2 regions of the Streptomyces sp. NBC_01537 genome follow, and region 1 is predicted to be linked to the other one. Evidence: predicted binding sites of a transcription regulator. Region 1 holds the regulator's gene; the other holds the start of a gene.

Region 1 (11,390 bases):
CTTCACCGCGGTCCCGATCAGCAGATGCTCCGTCGACACATACGCGTCCCCGAGCTCTTTCGCTCGCTGCGCCGCGTCCGCGATCACCGCCAGCAGGTCACGGTTCGCCTGCGGCGGCGCGACGGTCGACCCCTGCACGCTGGGCTGCGCCTGTACGAGGCGCTCCGCGCCCTTGCGTACGGCCTCCGGCTCGGCCCCGACCGTCGTCAGCAGGTCGAGGACGTTCTCGTTCTCCGGCTGCTCCAGCAGTGCCAGCAGCAGGTGGGCGGCGGTCAGATCCGGGTGGCCGCCGGCCACCGCCTTCGCGTTGGCGGCGTTGATCGCTTCCCGGCTCTTGTTGGTCAGCTCGGCGTCCACGTCTGCGGTACCTCTCTCTCGAACCTGCCCCATACACCCTGAGACAAGTTGAGTCTATGCCACTCAAGGCTGCGAATGCCAGGAATCGCGCCGCCACAGCCGTCCCACAGCTTTATTCGAACCTCTTTGCCAGTCCCTCACACCTCTGCCAAGATCCCTCCTCAGGGGAGGGGATCCTTTACATGCGCATACACAATCGCCCGGCTTCCATAGCCGTGCTCTCACTCGCCGTGGCCGCCGCCGGGCTCGTGCCCGCCGCCACCGCCCGAGCCGCCTCGGCAAGCAGTTGCGGCAGCAACATCTGGCACCAGGCGTTCTACGCGAACACCGGCTTCAAGGGCGACCCGAAGAACACCACCTGCGACAAGAAGATCGACGAGTCATACGGCACCGGTGACCCGCTCGGCGTGTCACTCCCGGTGGACAACTTCAGCGTCCGCTGGACCGTGACCCGGAACTTCGGCTCCGGCGGCCCGTTCACCTTCACCACCGCCGTACGCGACGGCGTCCGCGTCTACCTCGACGGCAAGCGGAAGATCAGCCTCTGGAAGGACGTGACCTCGACCCAGAAGAAGACGGTCAACGTCACCGTCCCCAAGGGCAAGCACACCATCCGCGTCGACTTCGTGGCCTTCAAGGGCAAGGCGAACATCTCGTTCGCGTACGCGCCCCGCACCTCGGCCTCCGTCGACAAGGTCAAGCCACTGGCCCCGACGGGTCTGGACGCCACGTACTCCGCCGGCACCCTCAAGGCCCGCCTGACCTGGTCCAGGAACCACGAGATGGACCTGGCCGGATACCGCGTCTACCGCCGCCTCACGACCGGGACCGCCTGGACCAAGGTCAGCGGCACCGCCCTGGTGACCTCGGCCGGCTGGACCGACACCCCGCCCGCAACGGGCGCGAAGTACGTCTACGCCGTCGTCGCCGTCGACAAGGCGGGCAACACCTCCGCCAAGTCCGGCACGGACACCGTCACCAGCACCGACAAGACCGCGCCGGCCGTGCCGACCGGTGCGGGCGTCACCTACGCCAAGGAAACCGGCCAAGCGGCCGTGAGCTGGGCCGCGAACACCGACGCCGACCTGGCGGGCTACCGCGTCTACCGCCGCGCGGGCACCGGCACGACCTGGACCAAGGTCAGCGGCACCGCCCTGCTGACCTCGCTCACGTACACCGACACCCCGCCCGCCACCGGCGAGACCTACTCCTACGCCGTCACCACCGTCGACACGTCGGGCAACGAGTCCGCCAAGTCCACGGAATCGTCCGCCGCTTCGGCCGACAGGACGCCTCCCGGCGTTCCGGCCGACGTGACCGTCACGTACTCGGACTCCACCGGCCGAGCGCTCGTCAAGTGGAGCGCCGTCACCGACCCCGGCTTCCAGACCTACCGGGTCTACCGCCGCACCGACACCGACGGCGACTGGGTCCAGGTCACCCCCGACAGCCCCCTGCTCACCTGGGCGCAGGAGTACGACCAACTGCCCGTCGGGGTGGCCGCGACGTACACCTACACCGTGACCGCCCTCGACAAGTCCGGGAACGAGTCCGCCAAGTCCGGGGAGGCGTCGGTCACCCTGACCGAAACGTCGGGCGGGCCCCGCGCCGTCACCGGCCTCACCGCCGAAGCCACCGAGTACGGCGTCGAACTCGACTGGGACGACAGCACGGATGCGGACCTCGCCGGCTACAGGGTCTCCTACGGACGCTGGGAGACGGACCACACCGGCACCTACTTCTTCCACCAGTGGTCGTCAGCCCTGCTGAGCGGCTCGCACTACCGCCTGCTCAAGCTGCCTTACGGCGCGAGCCTGACCTTCCAGGTCGTCGGCGTAGACACCGACAGCTACACCATCACGGACACGTCGGCCTCAATGGTCGCAGTCACCGAACTCGACCTCGGCTCCGGCCCCTACTCCGTGCCGCGTTCGGGTACCGGCGCGGTCGCACTGAGCCTGTCCGCAGCCGACAGCGGCGGGGTCTTCCTCGACTGGTACTGCTCCAACCAGAGTGTGTGCGACCAGATCACCGGCTACAACGTCTACCGCTACGACCGTGCCACCGGCGCCTACGTCAAGCTCAACGACGAGATCCTGGCGACCGCCCCGTCGAGCTACACCGACACCACCGCCGCGGACGGCACCACCCACTTCTACCGGGTGGCCGCCGTCTTCGACGACGGCACGGAGTCGCTTCCGGCCCAGGAGTACGTCATTCTCCCGCCGGCGGAGTGACACCCTTGGCCGCATGACGCTCAACCCGCGCGACCCCGACCCCGGTTACCTCGCCTTCTGGCGGGAGCACCATCTGAGCACCCTCACCACCCACCGGCCCGACGGCTCCCCGCACGTCGTGCCGGTGGGCGTGACGTACGACCCCGGGGCCGGGCTCGCACGCATCATCACCGGCAAGGCCAGCCGTAAGGTCGCCCACATCCGCGCCGCCGGCCCCGGCGGCGCCCCCGTCGCCGTCTGCCAGGTCGATCACGCCCGCTGGGCCACCCTCGAGGGCACCGCCACCGTCAGCACCGACCCGGCAGCTGTGGCGGAAGCCGTACGCCGCTACGCGGAGCGCTACGGCCGTACCCCACGCGAGAACCCGGACCGCGTCGTCATCGAAATCGCCCTTACCCGGGCCATGGGGCGGGGCTAGCACCCCCTGGGAGCCCCTGTGCGCAAATCCACCCTGCTCACCCGCCTCCTCGGCGGCGGCGCCCTCGCCGGTGTCGCCGCCGCCCTGCTGCTCGCCGCGGCCTGGGCCGCCGCCTGCCGCCTCGCCCCACCGCTTCGCCCCGCAACGGCCACCCCGGCCGCCGCGCCGGGCCACGTACCCCCGCACATACCCGCGAAGCTCCGCCCACCGGCCAAGGACTACGGTCTGGCCCTCGGCGCCCTGCTCACCGTGCTCGGCCCGGTCACGGCGCTCCGGTGCGTCGCCACGAACGACGGGAGCTCCGGCATCGGCCTGCTCGGCGGTCTCGTCATGCTGCTGCTGTTGCTGCTGACCCTCGGGCTCCTGGCCTACGTCGCCTTCGGCGCCGCCGTCTGGCAGCGCCACAGCAGCCGGGGCGACAAGCCCGGAGCGATCGCGGTGACGAACCACCGGTGGCTGGAAGTCCGTCGCGCTGGTCTGCGACAGCGGCCACATCACCTGGGGCGAGGTGGACCGCGACTCGAGCATGCGCCACCTCCGGACCGACCCCCACCCCACCACCCCCGACCGCACCACCCGGCCGCTCCCCCGCCCGCCAAGTTCCGCCCGCGCCTCCACCTCCCCCAACTGGCCCGTCTCCTGGCCGCATACGTACTTCTGCTGCCCGCTCTCCTCGGCCTCCTCGGCAGCGTCCCCGCCCTGTCCTGGCTGCTGTGCGCCGCCGCCGCTGCCGCCATCGCGGCGTCCGGGCTGAACGTCACCAAGAAGGTGGAGCAGTTGTCCGACGACCTGGACTGGAGGATCGACGAATTCCTCGACCCCTCCATCGCCTGACGCACCCCCTGCGCGCATAGGTTCAGCAAAGGTATGTCAAAATCCCCACACCAGGGAGGGGATCTTTGACCATGCACGCTCAGAAGCGCATCACCACCGCCCGTGCGGCCGCGCTCGCGCTGTCCGTCGCCGCCGCAGGCCTCGCGCTGCCCGCCACCGCCGCACATGCCGCCGCCACCGCGTCCGTCACCTGCGGCACCGGGGTCTGGAAGGCGGCGTACTACGCCAACACCACCTTCGCCGGCACCGCGAAGAAGACCGCCTGCGACACCGCGATCAGCGAGAACTACGGCTCAGGCGACCCCGCCGGGGTGACGCTCCCGAAGGACAACTTCGGCGTCCGCTGGACCCTGACCCGCGACTTCGGCTCCGGCGGCCCGTTCTCCTTCGCCGCGTCCGCTCAGGACGGCATCCGCGTCTACCTCGACGGCACTCGCAAGATCAGCCTCTGGAAGGACTACACGTCCACCCAGAAGAAGACCGTCAACGTCACGATCCCGAAGGGCAAGCACACCCTCCGCGTCGACTTCGCCGCCTTCAAGGGCAAAGCCAACGTCGCCTTCGCCTACGCGCCCCGCACCTCGGCCTCCGTCGACAAGGTCAAGCCGCTGGCCCCCACCGCGCTCAAGGGGACCGTCTCCGGCTACACCTCCCAGCTCACCTGGGCCAAGAACGCCGAGCTGGACCTCGCCGGATACCGCGTCTACCGCAACGGCGGCCTGATCAGCGGGAGTTCGCTGCTCGCCAAGCCCGCGTACACCGACACCCCGCCCGCCACGGGCGCGAAGTACGCCTACACCGTCACCGCCGTCGACAAGGCCGGCAACGCCTCCGCCAAGTCGGCCGCCGTGACCCTGGCCTCCATCGACAAGGCGGCCCCCGCCGTTCCCACCGGCCTCACGGTCGCGGTCAGCGCCGACGGCAAGGGCTACGACCTGGCCTGGACGTCCGTCACGGACGCCACGAAGTACGCCGTCTACCGGGCGACCTCGGCCACCGGGACGTACAGCTCGATCGGCACCACGGCAGCCGCGTCGTACACCGACACCAAGGCCGCCGAGAAGACCACGTACTACTACGCCGTGGCGGCCACGGACGCGGCGGCCAACACCTCCGCCAAGTCGGTCCCCGTCGGCGCCGGCACCGCGCTCACCGTCCTCCCCGCCACCATCCAGAACGTCACCGCCACGCTCACCAACGACGAGACCTGGTTCACCCTCACCTGGAGCATGCCCGCGGCCGACTGGACCGGCGAGATGAAGGTCTACGCCTCCAAGACCTCCCCGGTGCCGCTCGACAGCAACGAGTGGTGCACGCCGTACAGGGAGAGCGACCTCGGCGCGGCCGTCGCGAAGTTCTCCTGCACGCCGAACTCGGCGAGCCGCGGCGCCACTTACTACATAGCCGTCGTCCAGGTGGACGACGACGGCGACGTCTCCCTCCCGGCCGAGATCTCCTTCACCACCCCCGGTGACGAGGTCGCCCCCGCCGCCGTCACCGGCCTGACCGCCGAGGCCACCGGCTACGGCATCGCGCTCGACTGGGACGACAGCCCCGATTCCGACCTCCAGCGCTATGTGGTCTACCGCGGCACCATCGTCGAGGACGACGAGGACGGAGCCCACTTCATCACCGAGGGCTACCAGTACGTCAGCGGCACCACCTCCGAGTTCGTCTACCGCCTGGAGCAGGACGGCGAGACCTGGTCCTTCCTCGTCGACGCCGTCGACGTCTGGGGCAACTCCCTGGTCGCCCAGCGCAAGCCCATCCCCTACGTCACCGTCACCGAGCTGAACCTCACCCCGACGGTGGAGACGCCCTCCGGCTCGCCGGTGGACCTCGACGCCACCGCCGCCTCCTCCGGCACCGGTGTGGACCTGGACTGGTACCCGGTCACCGACGCCGTCAGCTACCGCGTCTACCGCTGGAACCCCGGCACGGCCGCGTACGAACGCCTCACCACCGACCCCGACCCCCTTACCGGCACCGCCTGGACCGACACCACGGCCGCCTCCGGCACCACCCACTACTACTGGGTCACCGCCGTCTACGCCGACGGCACGGAATCCGCCCCCGGCGCCGACTACGCGATCCTGGCCCCGGCCACGGACTGACGGTTTGACGGGCTGAGCGCGGCGGCGTGGGGTGAGTCACCCCGCGCGCATGGTCACCGCAATGGTCTGGCAAAATCCCCACATCAGGGAGGGGATCTTTGACCATGTCCATACATACGCGCAGGGCGGCAACCGCCCGCGCCGCTGCGCTCGCGCTCGCCGTCGCCGCCGCAGGCCTCGCGCTGCCCGCGAGCACGGCCCAGGCCGCCGTCACTTGCGCCACGAACGTGTGGAAGGTGTCGTACTTCGCGAACACCGCCTTCAGCGGCACCGCGAAGAAGACCGCCTGCGACACCGCGATCAGCGAGAACTACGGCACCGGCGACCCCGCCGGGGTCACCCTGCCCAAGGACAACTTCGGCGTCCGCTGGACCGTGACGAGGAACTTCGGCTCCGGCGGCCCGTTCTCCTTCGCCGCCTCCGCCCAGGACGGCATCCGCGTCTACCTCGACGGCACCCGCAAGATCAGCCTCTGGAAGGACGTGACCAAGACCGCCAAGAAGACGGTCAACGTCACGATCCCCAAGGGCAAGCACACCCTCCGGGTCGACTTCGCCGCCTTCAAAGGCACGGCGAACGTCAAGTTCACGTACGCACCCCGCACTTCGGCCTCCGTCGACAAGGTCAAGCCCCTCGCCCCAACCGGCACATCGGTCGCGTACTCCGCCTCCACCGGCAAGGCCAAGGTCACCTGGTCCAGGAACACGGAGATGGACCTCGCCGGATACCGCGTCTACCGGCGCCTCAAGGGCAGCAGCACCTGGACGAAACTGACGGCCACCACCTCGGCCTCGTACACCAACACCCCGCCGCCCACCGGCAAGACGTACTACTACGAGGTCCGCGCCTACGACAAGGCGGGCAACGAGTCGGCCGGCAGCGCCGACCGGGGTGTCACCACCGTCGACACCACCCCGCCCGCAGCACCGTTCGTCGATATGGACGCCTGCCCGGACCTCCAGCCCTACTCGGCCCCGCAACTTGTCACCACCGCCGCCAACGCGGCCGACATCGCCCTGTACGAGATGCAGCGCCGGGACACGGCCACCAATGCGTGGACCACCGTGTACACAGGCACCAAGGGCGCGATCTGTGACACCGGCTACCCGGCGGACGGCAGCAAGGTCACCTACCGGGGCCGGGCCCGCGACGCCGCCGGGAACTGGTCCGTGTACTCGGCCGCCACCACGCTCACCACGTCCGACCTGACACCGCCCGCGACCGCTGCCGACGCCCACGTCGAGTACCGGTCGGGCGTTCCCCACCTGGTGTGGTCCCCCGTCAGCGGGGCTGCCTCGTACCAGGTCCTCCAGTACGACCCGGCGACCGGCGGTTACCTCGACGCCCTGCCCGGCGGAGGCACCACCGCTCAGACCGACGTCGTACCGCGCCAGCTGGTCGCGATCGCCGACAGCTACCAGTACGTCGTGCGCTCGGTTGACGCGAAGAGCAACGCCGCCGCCCCGGTGGAGATCACGCTGCCGATGGCGGACCGGCCCGAGGCCATCCCCGCCTTCGCGACCACCGCGAGCCGGTTCGACGAGGGGGTGATGATCGAGTGGAGCAGCGCCGACCCGTGGACCTTCGACGGAGGCCCGCTTCTCACGTACCGGATCATCCGTACCGACACGGCGACCGGTGAGAGCAGCACCGTCGACCTGTGCAAGCCGAACAGCTCGAACGACAACCTGCCGCTGGAGGCCCCTTCGACGTACTGGACGTGGGTGACCGGTGACGACGCCCCCGCGTACGCCGGCCGCAAGCAGATCAACGGCGTCTGCTGGGACGTCTCGGGCGCGTCCGAGACGACGTACGAGTACCGGGTCGTGACCGTCGACCCCTACGGACACGCATCGCAGCCCGGCCCGGCCGCCACGGAGACCACCCCGGACACCCAGCGCCCGGCCCCGGTCGAGAACCTGACCGCGGAACAGATCCCGCTCGGCGTCCGCCTGACCTGGACGCCGCCCGCCGACGACGACGTCGCCGGCTACGCGGTGTGGCAGGGCGTCACCGACCCCGAGACCGGCGAGACGACCTGGGAACGGAACTGCTGGGACAGCCCCTCGCTGGCCGACACCGAGATCCTCTGCCCGACCGTCCCCGACGGCGCCACCCACGTCTACCGGGTGGCCGGCCTGGACAGCTCCGGCCTGTACGACCCGGCCGACGGCCCGGACGCCTACCACCCCGCCGACATCTCCGTCACCCTGCCGGACACCCGCCCGCCGGGCTGGACCGGGACCGACGTCATCGAGGACCAGTACCCGGATCTCTACGTCCGCTGCGGTGTCACCATCTACGACATGCCGTGCGGTGACTACACCGACTACCGCTGGGAGAAGTGGGACCCGGCCACCGCCTCCTGGACCACGTTCGCCAGGGGCAAGGTCGCCGACCCGGACTTCCACATGGACACGACGGTCCACGAGGACCGCCTCGGCCTGTACTACTACCGGGCCGTCTACATCGACCCGGCGGGCACGGAGGAGGTCGTGGAGCAGGAGGCCTACGGCATCTGGGACGACTGGCTCTGACCGCGATCGGCACATGAAAAGGGGCCCGGAGAATCCTCCGGGCCCCTTTTCGCGTGAGCGTGAGCGTGCGCGCGTACGCCTCAGTCCGAGGACTGCTGCCGCTTCGGCCGCCACACCACCAGCGCGCTGGTCTGCTGGACGTCCTGGTAGGGCACCAGGTCCCGCCGGTACGAGGCGTGGACCTGGGCCTCGCGCTGCTGCAGAGCGGCCGCAGCGCCCTCGACGGCGGCGGCCAGCTCGGCCACGCGGGCCTGGAGGGCGGCGACCTGGTTCTCCAGTTCGATAATGCGCTTGATGCCGGCGAGGTTGATGCCCTCGTCCTGGGAGAGCCGCTGGACTTCCCGGAGCAGCTGGATGTCGCGGGCGGAGTAGCGGCGGCCGCGGCCGGCGGTGCGGTCGGGGGAGACCAGGCCGAGGCGGTCGTACTGGCGGAGCGTCTGCGGGTGCAGGCCGGAGAGCTGGGCGGCTACGGAGATGACGTAGACCGCGGACTCCTCGGTCAGCTCGTACGGGTTGCGGCTGCGGCCTCCGCCGCCTCCGATGCCGTCCATGCTCATCAGGTCACGCTCCCTTCGCGGCCTTGAACAGCTCTGCGCGCGGGTCGAATTCCGCGGTGGCCTCGCGATACGCCTCCAGGGCGTCGAGGGCCTTGCCGTCGCTCACCTGGGGTACGGCGACCTCGACGGTGACCAGGAGATCGCCCCGGGTGCCGTCCTTGCGCACGGCGCCCTTGCCGCGGGCACGCAGCGTACGCCCGTTGGGGGTGCCGGGGGGAAGCTTCAGGCGGACCGGGGGGCCGCCGAGGGTGGGGACCTGGATCTCGCCGCCGAGGGCGGCCTCGGTGAAGGAGACGGGGACCGTCACCGTGAGGTTGTCGCCCTTGCGGCCGAAGACGGGGTGGGCGTCGACGTGGATGAGGACGTAGAGGTCACCGGCCGGGCCGCCGGTCTCGCCGGGGGCGCCCTTGCCACGCAGGCGGATCTTCTGGTTGTCCGTGACGCCGGCCGGGATGCGGACCTGCATGGTGCGGGAGGAGCGGGCCCGGCCGCTGCCCTTGCAGACCTCGCAGGGGTTCTGGGCGATGAGGCCGCGGCCCTTGCAGTCGACGCAGGGGTCGGTGAGGGAGAAGCCTCCGCCGCCGCCCCTGGACACCTGGCCGGTGCCGACGCAGGTGGGGCAGACGCGGGGGGTGCCGTTGGTGTCGCCGGTGCCGGCGCAGGCCTTGCAGGGGGCCTGGCTGGACATGCGCAGCGGGACGGTGGCGCCGTCCACGGCCTCGGTGAAGCTGAGCGTCACCTCGGTCTCGATGTCCTGGCCGCGGCGGGGCGCGGCCCGCCCGGGGCCGCGGTTGAACAGGCCGCCGAAGACGTCGCCGAGGCCGCCGCCGAAACCACCGCCGCCGGCCGTGCCGCCGCCGCCCTGGCCGCCGCCGAACAGGTCGCCCAGGTCGAAGCCACCGCCGCCGAAACCGCCCGGACCGGGCCGGAAGCCGCCGTTGCCGAAGAGGGCGCGGCCCTCGTCGTACTCCTTGCGGCGCTTGGCGTCCGACAGGACGTCGTTCGCCTCGGAGATCTCCTTGAAGCGCTCCTCGGCCTTGACGTCGCCCTTGTTGGCGTCCGGGTGGAACTCGCGGGCGAGCTTCCGGTACGCCTTCTTGATCTCGGCGTCGGTGGCGTCCTTCGGAACGCCGAGGACCTTGTAGAGGTCCTTCTCAAGCAAGTCCCTGCTGATGCTCATCCTCGGCGTCCCTCCTTCCGTTCATGTCGTGCTGTTGTGCCTGTCGTGCCCTGTGCCTGTTGTGCGTCAGCCCTGGTCGGGGCCACCGTTCTCCTCTTCGGATGTCTCGTCGGCCTTCTGCGCGCCCGGCTGGGGCTCGGCGACCGCGACCCGCGCGGGGCGGATCGTACGTTCTCCGATGCGATACCCCGGCTGGAGGATCTGCACGCAGGTGGTCTGGGTGACATCCGGCGAGTAACTGTGCATCAGGGCCTCGTGCACCAGCGGGTCGAAGGGCTCGCCCTCCTTGCCGAACTGCTGCAGGCCCATCTTGGCCGCCACGGTCTCCACCGACTCGCCGACGGACTTGAAGCCGCCGACCAGTTCGTTGTGGTCACGGGCGCGGCCGATGTCGTCGAGCACCGGGAGCAGCTCGGTCAGGAGGTTCGCGATGGCGATCTCCCGGACCGCGATGCGGTCCCGCTCCACCCGGCGGCGGTAGTTCTGGTACTCGGCCTGGAGCCGCTGGAGGTCTGCGGTGCGCTCGCCGAGCGCGCTGCGGGCCTGGTCCAGGGCGGCCATCAGGCCGGCTGTCGCGTTTGCGTCCCCGGCCGGGGCCGCCGGGCCCGCCTGGTCGGCGGGTCCGGCGGCCTGCGCCGCGTCGTTCTGAACGGAATCTGCGGCATCGGCAGAGGGGACGTCAGGCTTCTCGTTGTTGTCGAAGCCCGGGGTCTCCTCCGTCACGCGGCACCGTCCTTCTTGTCCTCGTCGACGATCTCGGCGTCCACGACGTCGTCATCGGCGGCGGCGTGCGCGCCCGCGTCGGCGCCCGGGGCACCGGCGGTCGCACCCTCGGCCTGGGCGTTGGCGTAGAGCGCCTGGCCCAGCTTCTGGCTGGTGGCCGCGACCTTCTCGGTGGCCTCACGGATCGCCGCGGTGTCCTCGCCCTTGAGGGCTTCCTTGAGGTCCGCGATGGACGCCTCGACCTCGGTCTTGACGTCGCCGGGGACCTTGTCCGCGTTGTCGGCGATGAACTTCTCGGTCTGGTAGACGAGCTGCTCGGCCTGGTTGCGGGTCTCGGCGGCCTCGCGGCGCTTGTGGTCCTCGTCCGCGTACTGCTCGGCCTCGCGCATCATGCGGTCGATGTCGTCCTTCGGCAGCGCCGAGCCGCCGGTGA
Region 2 (11,390 bases), 1.2 Mb from region 1:
TTCTGGGCGCACAGCTGGAGGAAGCGCTCGATGCGGGCGGAGGAGTGGTCCGGGCCCTGGCCCTCGTAGCCGTGGGGGAGGAGCAGGGTGACGCCGGAGGTCTGGCCCCACTTCTGCTCGGCGGAGGAGATGAACTCGTCGACGATGGTGGAGGCGCCGTTGACGAAGTCGCCGAACTGGGCCTCCCACAGGACGAGGGCGTCCGGGCGGGCCAGCGAGTAGCCGTACTCGAAGCCCATCGCCGCGTACTCGCTGAGCAGCGAGTCGTAGACGTTGTAGCGGGCCTGGTCCTCGGAGAGGTAGAGCAGCGGGGTGTAGTCCTCGCCGGTCTCGCGGTCGACGAGGACGGCGTGCCGCTGGCCGAAGGTGCCACGACGGGAGTCCTGGCCGGCGAGGCGGACCGGGGTGCCCTCCATCAGCAGGGAGCCGAAGGCGAGGGTCTCGCCCATGGCCCAGTCGATGGTGCCGTCCTCGACGGAGGCCGCCCGGCGCTGGAGCTGCGGGAGCAGACGCGGGTGGACGGTGATGCGGTCGGGGAGGTTGACCTGGGCGGCCGCGATGCGCTTGACGGTCTCCTGGCTGATGGCCGTGTCGACCGGGACCGGGAAGTCCGGGACGGCGGTGGCCGTCTCCTCGGTCGCCGGGGTCGCCGGGGCGGTGGCCTCGCGGACCTCGGTGAAGACCTTCTCCAGCTGGCCCTGGTAGTCCTGGAGGGCCTGCTCTGCCTCTTCCAGGGTGATGTCGCCCCGGCCGATGAGGGACTCGGTGTAGAGCTTGCGCACCGAGCGCTTCTTGTCGATCAGGTCGTACATCAGGGGCTGGGTGAAGGACGGGTTGTCGGCCTCGTTGTGACCGCGACGGCGGTAGCAGACCAGGTCGATCACGACGTCCTTGTTGAACGCCTGGCGGAACTCGAAGGCGAGGCGCGCGACGCGCACCACGGCCTCCGGGTCGTCGCCGTTGACGTGGAAGATCGGCGCCTCGATCATGCGGGCCACGTCGGTGCAGTACATCGACGAGCGCGACTCGGCCGGGGCGGCGGTGAAGCCGACCTGGTTGTTGATCACGATGTGCACGGTGCCGCCCGTGCGGTAGCCGCGCAGCTGCGACATGTTGAGGGTCTCCGCGACGACGCCCTGGCCCGCGAAGGCCGCGTCGCCGTGCAGGACCACCGGCATGACGGTGAAGTCCGTGCCGGCCTTGTTGATGATGTCCTGCTTGGCCCGCGCGATGCCCTCGACGATCGGGTCGACGGCCTCCAGGTGGGAGGGGTTCGCGGCCAGCGAGACGGTGATCTGCTCGCCGTCCAGGCCGGTGAAGGTGCCCTGGGAGCCGAGGTGGTACTTCACGTCGCCGGAGCCGTGCATCGACTTCGGGTCGAGGTTGCCCTCGAACTCGCGGAAGATCTGGGCGTAGGACTTGCCGACGATGTTGGCGAGGACGTTGAGCCGGCCGCGGTGGGCCATGCCGATGACGACCTCGTCCAGGCGCGACTCGGCGGCCGCGTCGATGACGGCGTCCAGCAGCGGGATGACGGACTCGCCGCCTTCGAGCGAGAAGCGCTTCTGGCCGACGTACTTCGTCTGCAGGAAGGTCTCGAAGGCCTCGGCGGCGTTCAGGCGGCGCAGGATGCGCAGCTGCTCGTCGCGCTCGGGCTTGGAGTGCTGGCGCTCGACCCGGTCCTGGATCCAGCGGCGCTGCTTCGGGTCCTGGATGTGCATGAACTCGACGCCGACGGTGCGGCAGTACGAGTCGCGCAGCACGCCGAGGATGTCGCGGAGCTTCATCATCGTCTTGCCCGCGAAGCCGCCGACGGCGAACTCGCGCTCCAGGTCCCACAGCGTGAGCCCGTGCTCGATGACATCGAGGTCGGGGTGCTTGCGCTGGCGGTACTCCAGCGGGTCGGTGTCGGCCATGACGTGGCCGCGGACCCGGTAGGAGTGGATCAGCTCGAAGACGCGGGCGGCCTTGGTGACGTCGTCGTCGTGGGAGACGTCGATGTCCTTGAGCCAGCGGACCGGCTCGTACGGGATCCGCAGCGCCTCGAAGATGTCGTCGAAGAAGCCGTTCTCGCCGAGCAGCAGCTGGTTCATGATCCGCAGGAACTCGCCGGAGGCGGCGCCCTGGATCACGCGGTGGTCGTACGTCGAGGTGAGGGTCATCACCTTGGAGATGCCCAGCTTGTTCAGGGTGTCCTGCGAGGTGCCCTGGAACTCGGCCGGGTAGTCCATCGAGCCGACGCCGAGGATCAGGCCCTGTCCGGGCATCAGGCGCGGCACGGAGTGCACGGTGCCGATGCCGCCGGGGTTGGTCAGCGACGCGGTGACGCCGGTGAAGTCGTCCATCGTCAGCTTGTTCGAGCGGGCGCGGCGGACGATGTCCTCGTAGGCCTGCCAGAACTCGAAGAAGTTGAGCGTCTCGGCCTTCTTGATCGCCGCGACGACCAGCTGGCGGTCGCCGTTCGGCTTGACCAGGTCGATGGCCAGACCCAGGTTGACGTGCTCGGGCTTGACCAGCGTCGGCTTGCCGTCCCGCTCCGCGAAGGAGTGGTTCATCGACGGCATGATCTTCAGCGCCTGCACCATCGCGTAGCCGATGACGTGCGTGAAGGACACCTTGCCGCCGCGAGCGCGCTTCAGGTGGTTGTTGATCACGATCCGGTTGTCGAAGAGCAGCTTCACCGGGATCGCGCGCACGGACGTCGCCGTGGGCAGCTCCAGCGAGGCGTTCATGTTCTTCGCCACCGCCGCGGACGGGCCGCGCAGCGTCACGTACTCCGTACCCGAACCGCCCTCGGCGGCCGGGGCCGCCTTGGCCGGGGCCTTCGCGGCCGGCTTCGGGGCCGCCGCTACGGGAGTGGGGGCGGGAGCAGCGGGCGCCGGGGTGGGCGCCACGGCGGCCACCGGCGCGGGGGCCGGAGGCGCGACAGGGGCCGCCGCCGGAGCCGGCGACGCCGCGGACGCGGCCACGGCGGACCCGGTGTCCGTTCCCGGCTTGTAATCGGCAAAGAAGTCCCACCAGGCTCGGTCTACCGAGTTCGGGTCCTGGAGGTACTGCTGGTAGATCTCATCGACGAGCCACTCATTGGCTCCGAACCCGGGGGCAGGGCTCTTGCCCTGCCCGTCGGTGTCGGTCGAGACGCTCGAGCTATTGGGGGACTGTGGCGACACGGCGGCAACCGCCCTCTTCCGCTTCACAAGGTGATGGACAGCGGAAATAAAGGCTACGCCTACCGGGGCCCTTCATGCAGGCCCGGGGGGCAGTCGTCGCCTAAGTCACACCGGAAGGCTGGTTTCGGGGTATGTTTCGGCGGGAATGACGTGCCGAATCGGCTGCGCCGGGGCCGCACGCCGTCAGAGTGCCGCCGGGCCCGAGCCCGGCAGGGTCACCCGGATGCGGCACCCGCGGGGCGACTCGGCGACGAGAATCGCTCCGCCGTGGAGGTCGACGGCCCAGCGGGCGATGGCGAGGCCGAGGCCGGTGCCGCCGTCGGCCGGGCCGGAGGCGCGGGCGCTGCCGCGGTTGAAGCGTTCGAAGACGCGGCCGCGCTCGGCGGCGGGGATGCCGGGGCCCTCGTCCAGGACCTCCAGATCCAGGCTGCCGGGGCCGGCGCCGCGGCGGGCGCGTACGGTGACGCGGCCGCTGGGCGGGCTGTGCTTGACGGCGTTGTCGACGAGGTTGGCCACGACCTGGTGGAGCCGCTCGGCGTCGGCGTAGGCGGTCAGCTCGGGCGGCGAGACGTCCAGGTGCAGGTGGACGTCGGCGCGGGCCCGCGTACCGGCGCCGGGGCCGCCCTGGAGGCCGAGGCTGGCGGTCTTGATGACGGCGGCCAGGTAGGGCCAGACCTCGAACCGCTTGGCGTCCAGCAGGACGACGCCGCTGTCGAGCCGGGAGAGGTCGAGCAGCTGGCTGACCAGCCGGCTCAGCCGTTCGGTCTGGGCCAGCGCGGTGCGCATGGTCTCGGGGTCGGCCTCGACGACGCCGTCCACGACGTTCTCCAGGACGGCGCGGAGCGCGGCGATGGGCGTACGCAGCTCATGTGAGACATTTGCCACGAGTTCCTTGCGGTGCCGGTCGACCGCTTCCAGGTCGGCGGCCATGAGATTGAACGCGTCGGCGAGCTCGCCGACCTCGTCCCGCCGCACGATGGCGACGCGCCGGCCGTAGTCGCCGTTGGCCATCGCCTTGGTGACGGCGGTCATCTCGCGCAGCGGGGCGGTGAGGCCGTGCGCCACGAACTGGGTTATGAGCAGCGACGCGATGATCGAGAAGATCGTGATGATGCGTATCCCGGTCTTGGACTCCATCGCCACGAAGACCAGCAGCGTCGTGATCAGCACCGATACGACCACCAGCACCTGCAGCGCCGCCTTGATCGACCGGAACGGGTCGTAGGGCCGCAGCGCCTCCCACACCTGTGCGCGCCAGGTGGCGGTGGTCGTGGCGTGACTGCTGCGAACCGCGGGCTCGGCTCTGGCCATCTCCTGCGTTCCCCTCATCGTGCCGCCATGGTGCTGCGGAGGACTACGGCGCGGGCGTCTCCAGCGCGTAGCCGACTCCGTGCACCGTACGGATGCGATCGGCGCCGATCTTCCGGCGCAGGGCCTTGACGTGACTGTCGACGGTACGGGTGCCGGAGGCGTCCGCCCAGTCCCAGACCTCGGCGAGCAGCTGCTCGCGCGACAGCACGGCGCGCGGCTGCTGGGCCAGGCAGACCAGGAGGTCGAACTCGGTGGGGGTGAGGTGGACGTCGCTGCCGCGCACGCGGACCCGGCGCTGGGCGTTGTCGATCTCCAGGTCGCCGAGGTGCAGATTGCCGCCGCGCGGGTCGCGGGCGGCGATCGTGGCGCGCTCGACGCGGCGCAGCAGGACGTGCACCCGGGCGGCCAGCTCGCGCATGGAGAACGGCTTGGTCATGTAGTCGTCGGCGCCGACCCCGAGCCCGACGAGCATGTCGGTCTCATCGTCGCGGGCGGTGAGCATCAGCACGGGAACGGGGCGGGACGCCTGGACCCGGCGACAGACCTCAAGGCCGTCGTAGCCGGGCAGCATGACGTCGAGCACCAGCAGGTCGGGCTGCCAGGCGAGGGCCAGGTCCACAGCGCTGGGGCCGTCCCCGGCCGTCCGGAGCTGGAAGCCCTCGGCCCGCAGACGGGCCGCGATCGAGTCGGCGATCGTCGGGTCGTCCTCCACCACCAGCACCCGCCGCTGCGCGCCGGGCGTGACTGCGCCGGCGTCGCCGTGATTCGGATTGGTGCCGTCCATGTCCAGTCCCCCATGGTTGATTGCTGTCGGTTGTGTGGGTGATGACCATGCAGCGTACGGGCCCGGTGAAGGCCGAGGCTACGTGGGCCTGGATGCCGGATGCACGGCATCCGGAACGCCCCGTTTCGCGCGGATCTCAATGGTCCGGACCTGCTGGTTTTCCGCCGCCCGCGGTGCCTCCTCGAAGGCGGCCGACGGCTGCGCAGACCATACCCCCAGTAACCCGCCCGGCGGCAGCCGCGCCCTGTCCGACTGCCGATGGGCTGCCGGTCGGCTGCCGATCGCTCAGGGCGAACACGCCCGGGGAACACCAACGGCATCAGAAGCATTGAGTCTGCATAGCTCAACTTGATTGCTTAGGGAGAGATCATGGCTAACTCGTCTTCGTCGTCCGCGCCGCTCACCCTGCCCGTCCTGCCGCTGGACGACGCGGTCGTCCTGCCCGGCATGGTCGTGCCGCTGGACCTGACCGACGCAGAGGTGCGCGCCGCGGTCGAGGCCGCGCAGGCGGCTCAGCGGGCCGACGGTGGTCGCAACAAACCGCGGGTGCTGCTCGTTCCCCGGGTCGACGGGCACTACGCGGCCGTCGGCACGCTCGGCACGGTCGAGCAGGTGGGAAGGCTGTCGGACGGCGATCCGGGAGCCGTGATCCGTGGCGTGAGCCGGGTCCGGATCGGGGCCGGGACGACGGGGCTCGGCTCGGCGCTCTGGGTGGAGGGGACGCAGCTCACGGAGCCCGCGCCCACCGAGGCCCCGGGGACCGTGGCGGAGCTCGTCAAGGAGTACAAGGCGCTGGCCACCAGCTGGCTGCGCAAGCGCGGCGCCTGGCAGATCGTGGACCGGGTCCAGCAGATCGACGATGTGTCGCAGCTCGCCGACAACTCCGGTTACTCGGGCTTCCTGACCACCAAGCAGCGCGTCGAGCTGCTGGAGACCGCCGACCCGGTGGCCCGCCTCAGGCTCGCCATCACCACGCTGCGCGACCACCTCGCCGAGCAGGATGTCGCGGACACCATCCGCAAGGACGTCCAGGAGGGCATGGAGAAGCAGCAGCGCGAGTTCCTGCTCCGCCAGCAGCTCGAAGCCGTACGCAAGGAGCTCGCCGAGCTCAACGGCGACCCCGAGAACGAGTCCGAGGACTACCGCGCCCGGGTGGAGTCCGCCGACCTGCCGGAAAAGGTGCGGGAGGCCGCGCTCAAGGAGGTCGACAAGCTGGAGCGGTCCAGCGACGCGTCCCCCGAGGGCTCGTGGATCCGCACCTGGCTGGACACCGTCCTGGAACTGCCGTGGAACACCACGACCGAGGACGCCTACGACATCCCCGGCGCGCGGGCCGTCCTGGACGCCGACCACGCGGGGCTGGACGACGTCAAGGAGCGGATCACCGAGTACCTGGCGGTGCGCAAGCGCCGCGCCGACCGCGGGCTGGGCGTCATCGGCGGCCGCCGGGCCGGGGCCGTGCTGGCGCTGGTCGGGCCGCCCGGGGTCGGCAAGACCTCGCTGGGCGAGTCCGTGGCCCGCGCCATGGGGCGGAAGTTCGTGCGCGTCGCGCTGGGCGGCGTGCGGGACGAGGCGGAGGTCCGGGGCCACCGGCGTACGTATGTCGGGGCGCTGCCCGGGCGGATCGTACGGGCCATCAAGGAGGCCGGGTCCATGAACCCGGTCGTGCTGCTGGACGAGATCGACAAGGTCGGCTCCGACTACCGGGGCGACCCGGCGGCGGCGCTGCTGGAGGTGCTCGACCCGGCCCAGAACCACACCTTCCGGGACCACTACCTGGAGGTCGAACTGGACCTGAGCGACGTGGTGTTCCTCGCCACCGCCAACGTCCTGGACGCCATCCCCGAGCCGCTGCTCGACCGCATGGAGCTGGTCCGGCTCGACGGCTACACCGAGGACGAGAAGGTCACCATCGCCCGCGACCACCTGCTCCCGCGCCAGCTGGAGCGGGCCGGCCTCACCGAGGGCGAGGTCACCGTCGAGGACGAGGCGCTGCGCAGGCTCGCCGGCGAGTACACCCGCGAAGCGGGCGTACGCACCCTGGAGCGCTCGCTCGCCCGCATCCTGCGCAAGATCGCCGCCCAGCACGAACTGGGCGACCAGAAGCTGCCCTTCACGGTCGGCCCGGACGATCTGCGCGGGCTCATCGGGCGGCCCCACCACGTCCCGGAGGCCCTCCAGGACCCGCAGGAGCGGCGTACGGCGGTGCCCGGCGTCTCCACCGGGCTCGCGGTGACCGGGGCGGGCGGCGACGTCCTCTACATCGAGGCGTCGCTCGCCGATCCGGAGACCGGCGGGAGCGGGCTGCAGCTCACCGGCCAGCTGGGCGAGGTCATGAAGGAGTCCGCGCAGATCGCGCTGTCCTTCCTGCGCAGCCACGGCGCCGAACTGGAGCTGCCCGTGGCCGACCTGAAGGAGCGTGGCGTCCACCTGCACGTCCCGGCGGGCGGCATCCCCAAGGACGGGCCCAGCGCCGGCATCACCATGACGACGGCTCTCGCCTCCCTGCTGTCGGGGCGGCGGGTCCGCACCGACGTGGCCATGACCGGTGAGGTGTCGCTGACCGGCCGCGTGCTGCCCATCGGCGGCCTCAAGCAGAAGCTGCTCGCCGCCCACCGCGCCGGGATCACGACCGTCGTGATCCCCAAGCGCAACGAAGCCGACCTGGACGACGTCCCCGCCGAGGTCCTGGAGCGGCTGGAGGTCCACCCGGTCTCCGACGTCCGCGAGGTGCTCCAGCTCGCGCTGGAGCCGGCCGTGGCGGATCTGGGAGCCTCCCAGGCTCCGGTCGCTGCCTGAGCGGAAACGGTGCCCTCTCCTGCAGCGCCGGGAGGGGGCACCGGCATGTCTTCCGGTCCGGTCGTGCGAAATACTGGCCGGATCATGGAAAAGAGCGAAAAGCGCGATGACGCGGGCAACACCGCGAACGCCACCGGCGACCAGGTGATGGAGGCGCTCGAACGCGAGCTGACCCTCCTCCTCCGCCGCGCCCGCGCCTCCTCCGGCGACATGGCCCGCGAAGTCCACCCGGACCTCGAACCCGCCGCCTACGGCATCCTGTCCCGCCTCCACGAAACCGGCCCCGAACGCGCCACCCTCCTCGCGGGCTACTTCGGCGTCGGCAAGGCCACCATGAGCCGCCAGCTCCGCGCCCTCGAGGACCTCGGCCTCATCCGCCGCGAGCCCGACCCGGCCGACGGCCGCGCCTTCCTCGTCGAGCTGACGGAAGAGGGCCGCTCCCGCTTCACCCGCGTCCGCGAGGCCCGGCGCCGGCGCTACGTCAGCCGCCTCGCCGCCTGGGACCGGGCCGAGCTCGGCGACCTCGCGCGACTGCTGCGCCGGCTGAACGAGTCCCAGGAAGGCGCCTGACCATGAGCGCCGGCAAGCTGCATCCCGACGAGGCGGACACCGACGAGCCCCTCGTCCGCCGGCTGCTCGCCGCACAGTTTCCGCAGTGGGCGGACCTCCCGGTCGAGCCGGTCGGCTCGGCCGGCACCTCCAACGCCATGTACCGGCTCGGCCAGGACATGGTCGTACGCCTCCCCCGCATCAAGGGGGCCGCCGACGACGTGGAGCGGGAGCACCACTGGCTGCCGCGGCTCGCCCCCGCGCTCCCGGTGGCCGTCCCCGCGCCGCTGGGCATGGGCAGGCCGGGCAGCGGCTACCCCTGGCCGTGGTCGGTGTACCGCTGGCTCGACGGCGAGTGCCCCGCGATCGGCGGAGCCGCCGAAGACCGGGTGCCGACACAGGACCTGGCGGAATTCGTCGCCGCCCTGCGCCGGATCGATCCCGCCGGTGGCCCTTCTTCGTACCGCAGCGAGGCACTGGCGGAGCGGGATGCCATGACGCGGGCCGCGATCGGGCAGCTCCGGGGCGTCATCGACGCCGACGCGGCGACCGCCCTGTGGGACGCGGCCCTGCGGGCCACCGCGTGGCAGGAGCCCGCGGTCTGGATCCACGCGGATCTGCAGCCGGGAAACGTGCTGCTGGCCGGCGGACGGCTCAGCGCGGTCATCGACTTCGGCTGCATGGGCCTGGGCGATCCCGCCGTCGATCTGATCGCGGCCTGGTATCTGCTGACCGCCGACGCGAGGGGCGTCTTCCGCACCGCGCTGGACGTCGATGACGCGGCCTGGTCGCGCGGTCGCGGCTGGGCGCTGTCGGTCGCGCTGGGGGAGGTGTCGTACTACCGGGAGACGTACCCGGAGAAGGCGGCCCTGGGGCGTTACGTGATCGCGGAGGTCCTGTCGGAGAGGTGTTAGACGGCTTCGCCGCCGACGCCGGAGCGCCCCGAGGGGATGCCGACGATGAGCACGGTCACGTGCCGGCGGATGGGCTCGCCGAAGACCGTGACGACGGCGTCGGTGATGGAGGCGATGAGCCGCGCGGGGGCGTTGGCGATCTCCGGGAGGTGGAGCGCCGGTTCGCGGATGTTCAGGGTGACGACCGGCGCGGTGGCCGTGGCGGGCGCGCCGGCCGTACCCCAGCGGTGCCGCGGTATGCCGAACAGCTCCACGACGGCGGCTGAGCGCGCCCGCTCGCCGTAGACCGCGACCACCGAGTCCGTCAGGGCCCGGATGAGCCCCGGCTCGGCCTTCCCGTCGAGTTCCTCTTCGTGGATCTGCACGGTGAAATGCGGCATGGCGGAGCTCCGTCCGGCGGGGCGGGTCGGCCGGGCGAAGCGGATTCCGGTGCCCGAGGAGCTGAGGTCGCTCGCGCCGGCGCCGCGGCATCTGTCGCTGCTGTCGTCGCTGCTCTTCGACGGGCCGATGACCGTGAACGAGCTGGCTGTCCGGCGCGGGGGGCCACCGCCTGGCGGGAGGCGCTGGAGCCGCTGACGCCTGATCAGCGGAAGGTGTTCGTGGACACGTTGCGCGCTTATGAGGCCGCGATGGGCGGGGACGAGTCCTGACAGGGCGGAACGTCTAGAGCACGACCAGGACCGCTGTCGCGTCGTCGTGGGTCTTCCAGCGCCTGAAGTGCTCGCCGTCCGGGTCGGCGAATTCCGCCGTGCGCACGCGGCGGATCAGTTCCTCCGGACCCTGCTTGCGCAGGGCGGAAAACGTGCTGAGCCAGTCCTCGGTGCGGAAGCCCTCGACGAGCCGGGCGGCGCCGTCGGTGAGGGCGGCGAGGGCGCGGACGGCGGAGCGGGGGGTGGTGCCGGTGACGGCGTGGGCGGCGGCGGAGGGGGCGGCGGCCGCGGTGAAGAAGCCGCCAGGGGCGTTGCGGTGGGCGTCGGTGACGCGGCCGTGGGTGCGGCGGAGGACGTCGATGCGGTCGTCGAGGACGGCGCGGATGGCGCCGTCGGGGGCCTCCAGTAGCAGTGTGGAGTCGGAAAGCACCAGATGAGCGACGGTGTCCGCGTCCCATCGGACTGCGACGACGGTTGCCTGTGGGGTGAGATGGTGAGAAAGGTCACACGTGTCGCGATGCGCGTCCGCGGTGCGTTCAATCGCGATCGCCAGGCAGTCGGCAAGAGGCAGTTCGAACCGAGAAGTGGACAGTTCGATCAGGGCGCTGCCCAGTTGGGCGACGTACCAGGGGACGGAATGTACGCAGCCGTTGCCGTCGGCGGGAGGGGTGACGCCGTCGAGGAGGACAACGGAACCGCCGGAATCCGGGGTGGGGAGGGCGATTGCCACGAAATCCTCGTTGGGGCGACCGGGGGTGCCGGGCTCGGTGGCCGTCTCGATGCGCATGCGATCAGTCTGCCGGAGAGGTGTGCGTAATCGGTGTGTAACTGATCCGCACCGGGCAGTGAAGGTGCGCATCTTGCCAGGATGGGGCGCTGTACGCCAAACCGGCCGTCGGCATATGCGCCTGGCCGCAAAAAGACAGTCCCTGAGGGGGTTGAACGTCAACTTGTGGGTGCGATTCACTCGTTCGAGTGTCGAGGTGGGGGACGCACATCCCTGCTCCAATATGGGCTGAGAGGGTCTAGCCGCATGCCGGGGTGGGATGAGTCGTTGCCGTGCTCGGCCGATGTGTCGTCATCTCGGGACAAGTGACCAGGCGAGACGGGATAGCGAACACCGGTGCGAACACGACGTAACCCACGTGAGAAGCGTGTACGGCAGCGGCTGCTTGCCGCACTGCTGGTGTGTGCGGTGACAGTGCTGGCCGCC

Evidence for each region. The regulator HspR, encoded in region 1, represses chaperone genes until heat shock. The targets are predictions, from matches to a motif close to TTGAGNNNNNNNNNCTCAA.
Region 2: lon (endopeptidase La) is a predicted target of HspR. The motif match lies at 5,594-5,612, and genes of this name have one in related genera.

Annotation. Positions count from the first base shown of each region.
Region 1 is NZ_CP109392.1:4,437,346-4,448,735, forward strand. It holds gene OG607_RS20395 (ATP-dependent Clp protease ATP-binding subunit) at 1-357, opposite strand, end outside; gene OG607_RS20400 (PA14 domain-containing protein) at 540-2,594, shown strand; gene OG607_RS20405 (pyridoxamine 5'-phosphate oxidase family protein) at 2,608-3,012, shown strand; gene OG607_RS20410 (hypothetical protein) at 3,031-3,846, shown strand; gene OG607_RS20415 (hypothetical protein) at 3,918-5,960, shown strand; gene OG607_RS20420 (hypothetical protein) at 6,065-8,497, shown strand; gene OG607_RS20425 (heat shock protein transcriptional repressor HspR) at 8,578-9,054, opposite strand; gene dnaJ (molecular chaperone DnaJ) at 9,059-10,234, opposite strand; gene grpE (nucleotide exchange factor GrpE) at 10,301-10,957, opposite strand; gene dnaK (molecular chaperone DnaK) at 10,954-11,390, opposite strand, start outside.
Region 2 is NZ_CP109392.1:3,267,036-3,278,425, reverse strand. It holds gene OG607_RS14860 (multifunctional oxoglutarate decarboxylase/oxoglutarate dehydrogenase thiamine pyrophosphate-binding subunit/dihydrolipoyllysine-residue succinyltransferase subunit) at 1-3,170, opposite strand, end outside; gene OG607_RS14855 (ATP-binding protein) at 3,354-4,481, opposite strand; gene OG607_RS14850 (response regulator transcription factor) at 4,525-5,265, opposite strand; gene lon (endopeptidase La) at 5,635-8,064, shown strand; gene OG607_RS14840 (MarR family winged helix-turn-helix transcriptional regulator) at 8,149-8,634, shown strand; gene OG607_RS14835 (aminoglycoside phosphotransferase family protein) at 8,637-9,527, shown strand; gene OG607_RS14830 (4-oxalocrotonate tautomerase family protein) at 9,524-9,907, opposite strand; partial or broken gene OG607_RS14825 (MarR family transcriptional regulator) at 9,933-10,177, shown strand; gene OG607_RS14820 (hypothetical protein) at 10,191-10,964, opposite strand; gene OG607_RS14815 (nitrate- and nitrite sensing domain-containing protein) at 11,301-11,390, shown strand, end outside.